One region of the Deinococcus psychrotolerans genome, then DNA from elsewhere that is predicted to be linked to it. Evidence: riboswitches for the same ligand, from Rfam matches in the RefSeq annotation. Region 1 holds a riboswitch; the other holds the start of a gene.
The links. A riboswitch is a leader RNA that binds a small molecule or an ion and turns the genes downstream of it on or off. The one in region 1 is predicted to bind thiamine pyrophosphate.

Region 1 (2,377 bases):
GCGGCCCCTGCCCTGCTGACCATCCCGCCGCCGACCATCAGATCGTCTACGACGTTGAAACCTTCGCTGAAGTGTTCAGGCAAGTGGGCTTTGAAGTGACCCTGCTGGAATACCACGACGCTAAGGGCCAGTTTCACCGCCAGCCGTGGAGCATAGCGGGCGGGCCGGTCTACCGCTCGGCGCTGCTTGATCACCGCAACGCCGCTTATAGGTCGGGTCAGGGGCCGCTGGGCTTTGCCTCCATCATTCTGGACGCCCGTAAGCGTGCCTGACCCGCTGCTTCAGCGCCCCCGCAACACCTGATTGACCCACACGTCCACCACCGGCTGCGTGTTGGTGGGCGTCAGCGCCTTGACGCCGCTCGGCACCTGCGCGAACCCGAACACTGGATCGAGTGCAGCGCCTTCCAACGCTGGATAAACCCACATGCGGGTCGGGAAGTCGGCCTGCACCGCTGCCGAGAGCATGAAATCCACGAACTTGCGGGCCAGCGCGGGCTGCTTGGTGCCTTTAAGTACGCCGACGCCTTCCAGTTGCAAAAAGGCGCTGCCCGGAAGGAGCAGATTGCCGGTGGGTGACTGGGCAGGCAGCTTCTTGGGGTCGTAGCCTTCGGCGTAGGCGACTTCGGCGGCGGGGCTGCTGGCGTAGCTCAGCACGATCGGATATTTGCCGCCGTTGCGGCTAAATTCTTTGTTGTACGAATCGCTCCACCCCCGCGTGACCTTCATGCCATTGGTGCGGGCCGCCTGCCACCACGCCACCGCTCCGGCCTGGCCGTAGTGGTTGACGCTCGCCAGCCAAAAGGCGAGGCCCGGACTGCTGGTCGCGGGCGAGGCCACCACCGTCAGCTTGGCGTAGGTGGGCGTTTTGAGGTCGTCCAATGTTTTGGGCAGCGCCAGACCAGCTTTCTCGAACCAAGCGCGGTCATAGTTGAAGGCCACGTAGCCGTAGTCCACGGTATTCAGGTTAAAGGCGTCGAGGCGGTAAGTGGCGGGCACTTTGCTCAGCGCCGGGCTTTTGTAAGCGTCCAAGAGGCCGGCAGCGGCGGCGCGGGGAGCCAGCGTGTTGTCCAAGCCGTACACCACGTCGGCCAGCGGATTGGCTTTGGTCAGAATGAGGCGGATGAGCATCTCGCCCGCGTCACCGCCCTTGATGAAGCGCACCTTGGCGTTGTTTTGCTGCTCAAAGCTGGCGATCAGCTTTTTGTTGAGGTCAAAACTGTCGTGGGTGATGACCGTCAGGGTGATCGGAGCGGCTGAGCCGCTGACTGCCGAAGCGAGGCCGCCGAGCAGTAACAAACTCAAAAATGTACGTTTGTGTTTCAACATAAAAAATCCCCTCTGGCGTCAGAGGAGAAGCGTTGCCAACCTCCAAGATAAGTGGCAGGTCGGCAGTCACGCTCCCTCCGCCGGTATGATCCGGTTCAGGTTCCTAGGGTTTGATCTCAGCCCGGCCCGCAACTGTGCGGGCAGACACCCCCGGTGACGCACCTGGGAAGATAGCAAAGTGCGGCGCTGCAAAATGCCCTCTCAGCTCAAAACCAAAGGTCAGGTTAAGGACAGGCCGAGTGGCCGCTGCCGCCGCTCCCCGGCACCCTTTTTTCCGCTTTACGTGGTAAATTGGGAGGCGCACACACAACTCTTCCCGCTGCGGCGGATTTACCTTCAGGCCCCCTCTTCAAGCCCCCTTTTTTGTGGCTCGCTCGTGAAAAACGGCACAAGCCCACCCAAACGCCCGACTACCCCGTAAGATTGAATACGTTGAAGAGCAACAAGGAGGACTATGAGTGAATTTGCCCACCTGATCGTGATGCTGCTGATTGCAGGCGGCATCGGCGTGCTGGCGGTGGTCGTCAGCATTTTGCTGGGGCCGAAAAAGCCGAGCTTCAGCAAACTGATGCCCTACGAAAGCGGCAACGATCCCGAAGGCACAGGCCGCGAGCGCTTCCCGGTGCATTTTTACCTCGTCGCCATGCTTTTTATCGTCTTCGATATCGAAACGGCCTTCTTTTATCCTCTGGCGGTGGCGTATCAAAAAGTTGGCGCGTTCGCCTTCTGGGAAATGATCACCTTCCTGATTTTGGTGCTGGTGGGCTACTTCTATATTCTCAAAAAGGGCGTATTGGAATGGAACTGAACCCTTTGGCCTTTTTCCTAAGCTCCTCTACGGGAGGGTTTTGATGCCCCTTAAAGAACTTTTTGAACGCGATTGGCAAGAATTGGAATCTGAAGGCATTCTCTTTTCCAGCTTGGAAAAACTGGTGGCGTGGGGCCGCAGCAACTCGCTTTGGCCTGCCACCTTTGGTCTGGCCTGCTGCGCCATCGAAATGATGAGCGCCACCGACGGGCGCAACGATCTGGCCCGTTTCGGCTCGGAG
Region 2 (2,377 bases), 630 kb from region 1:
TCAGGGCGATGGCGGCAAACACCAGCGCAGTGGCGCGGGCGTTGGCACTGGTCTGAATCAGGATGCCCAGCCCGGCATAGCCGCCGACGTACTCGCCCACGATGGCGGCGGTCACAGCGTAGCTGGCCGACAGGCGCAGGCCCGCAAAAAAAGCAGGCAGGGCCGCCGGGAAACGCAGCAAAGCGTCACGCTGTGAGGCCGAAGCGCCGTAGCTGCGAAACAGGTCTTCGAGCTGCGGGTTGGGCTGCATCAGGCCGCCGAGCGTAGACACTGTGATGGGAAAGAAGCAGAACAGCGTGACCATCACCAGCTTGGGCAGCAGCCCGAAGCCCAGCCAGACCAGCAGCAGCGGCGCGAGCGCGATCAACGGGATGGTCTGCGAAACCACCAGCCAGGGCAGCAGGGTGCGGCGCAGCCCGGCGGAGCGCCGCAGCGTCAGCGCACAGCCCAGCCCCAGAATCAGCGCCAGCAGCAGGCCCAGCAGGGTTTCGGCCAGCGTTTGCAGGGTGTGCATCGCCAAGATGTCGGCATTGAGCCGCAGCGCCGCCCAGACCTGACTCGGCGCGGGCAGCAAGTTGGGCGCGACCCAGCCCAGCCGCGAGGCGGCTTCAATCAGCGCGGCGGCGGCCAGGCCCAGACCCATGGCGGGCAGCAGCCCAGTCCACTTCACAGGGAATTAAGTCCTTAAGCCGGCTTGCCAGACCGTGTCGTAAAACAACTTCTCGCAGTCGTAGGTTTGCGAAACCACCAGTTTCAGCGCTTCCACTTCGGCAGGGGTCTGGCACAGCCGCTCCAGCAGGGCTGCCTCGCCGCCGTTGACGCTTTCTTCCAAGTGGTCGTGCAGCGGAAAGAAAGCCACCTGCTCGTCGGTGAGGTGATAGTGGCGCTGCAAAGCTGGCCCGACCCGCTGGCAAATGGCGATGAACACGCTCTCGCTGGCGCTGAGGCTGGCGAGCATGCCCACAAAGCCGTGACGCAGCAGGGCGTAATAAAAATGACTGGTCAGCGTCAGGCAACCAGCCAGCGGGGTAATGTGCTCGAAGTCGGAAGGTGTCAGGCCGATGCCCGCGCCGAAATGCTGCAAGCTGCCCTGTCCGGCAAAGACCGATTTGGGGTCGTGCTTGGCGCTCAGCGTCCGGTGGGCCGCTTCGTCGGGCGCGTGAGCCAGCAGCAGCGCTTCGAGTTGAGGTGAGTGCTGCACCAGCCAAGCGTCTTGCAGGGCAAAGACTTGCAGGCGGCCCAAGCTGGCCTGACCACTTTCTATGGCTCGCCAGAGCGGATGCTCAATGAGGGCTTGGCGTTTGGCCTGCAACTCGGGGCCGAGCAGTGCAGATAAAAAGGAACTTCCAGTCCATTCGATGGTGGTCTTTTGCATAAGCCTCCCCAGCTCTGGGAAGGGGCATGGACAACGCGCAGCGCGGCAATGGCGAAGTTGTCGTCACGCTCCCTCCGGCGGCGTTACCCGCGTCAGGTTCCAAGGGTTTGATCTCAGCCCGGGCTCCACTTGGCAGCCCGAGCACCCCCGGTGACACGGCCACGCTAGCACAGCCAGGGCGCGTTGATTAAACCAGCAAGACTGGTCAGTGAAGGCACAGCGAGTGGTGACTGAGTGCCGGTGGATAAGCAGGCCGTTCACAATCCAGCTGCGCTGCGCCAGACTAGACCTCAGCCGATGCCTCTGCCCTACGCGCCCTTTACCCCCGCCCAACTCGCCGTGCGCCGCCGCGTCTGGGACGCTTTTGGCGAACTTTTTTTGGACACCGACACCCGTCCCAGTTTGCCGCTGATCGCCCGCCGCTTGGCTGAATCGGGCCTAGACGAGGCCGCCCTCGGTGAAATCTGGCGCGAGGAGGTGACGCCCGCCCTGCTGTTCAATCTGACTCTGGTGGCTGGGGAGTGGGCTTACTTTGACCTCGACTGGCTGGAAGAACAGATCGTGCGGCGGCGGGCCATTCGGCACCAGCTAAAGCGCTGGTCGCTCTCAGCGCTGATGCAGCAGGTCTGGAGCAGCGAAGTGGAGCCTGCTTACGCGGCGGCCATGCGGCTGCGGAGTGGTTTGCTGGTTCTCCCCACCGCTGAGCGCTCAGCGCGGGCCGCCATCTGGCATAGGCTGGCCCGCGCTTACTTCTGGTCTGAAGTGTCACCGCTGACCGCTTGCCCGGCCAGTGCCGTAGACCTCAAGACCGTCTGGGCCGATTTGGAGCCCACCTTGCGCCCGCTGCTGCTGAAGAGCGAGGATGAGGAGCGCAGCAGCCAGGCCGTGCTGGCGCTCATCTCTTCGGCTTGAGAGAGTGGATGGGAGACATATTGCTGTCTTTCTGTAATCACGGCTGACCGAGAGTTCGCCCGTTTTGTAGGCGCTGGCCTCAAGCTGGAA

Region 2: linked by a shared signal. The riboswitch ahead of EHF33_RS11620 (thiaminase II/PqqC family protein) and the one ahead of EHF33_RS01055 (thiamine ABC transporter substrate-binding protein) in region 1 are both predicted to bind thiamine pyrophosphate.

Annotation. Positions count from the first base shown of each region.
Region 1 covers NZ_CP034183.1:198,205-200,581, forward strand. The annotation lists gene EHF33_RS01050 (class I SAM-dependent methyltransferase) at 1-272, shown strand, start outside; gene EHF33_RS01055 (thiamine ABC transporter substrate-binding protein) at 282-1,328, opposite strand; TPP riboswitch at 1,383-1,490, opposite strand; gene EHF33_RS01060 (NADH-quinone oxidoreductase subunit A) at 1,810-2,136, shown strand; gene EHF33_RS01065 (NuoB/complex I 20 kDa subunit family protein) at 2,180-2,377, shown strand, end outside.
Region 2 covers NZ_CP034183.1:2,356,358-2,358,734, reverse strand. The annotation lists gene EHF33_RS11625 (ABC transporter permease) at 1-670, opposite strand, end outside; gene EHF33_RS11620 (thiaminase II/PqqC family protein) at 677-1,375, opposite strand; TPP riboswitch at 1,427-1,534, opposite strand; gene EHF33_RS11615 (DUF7079 family protein) at 1,616-2,287, shown strand.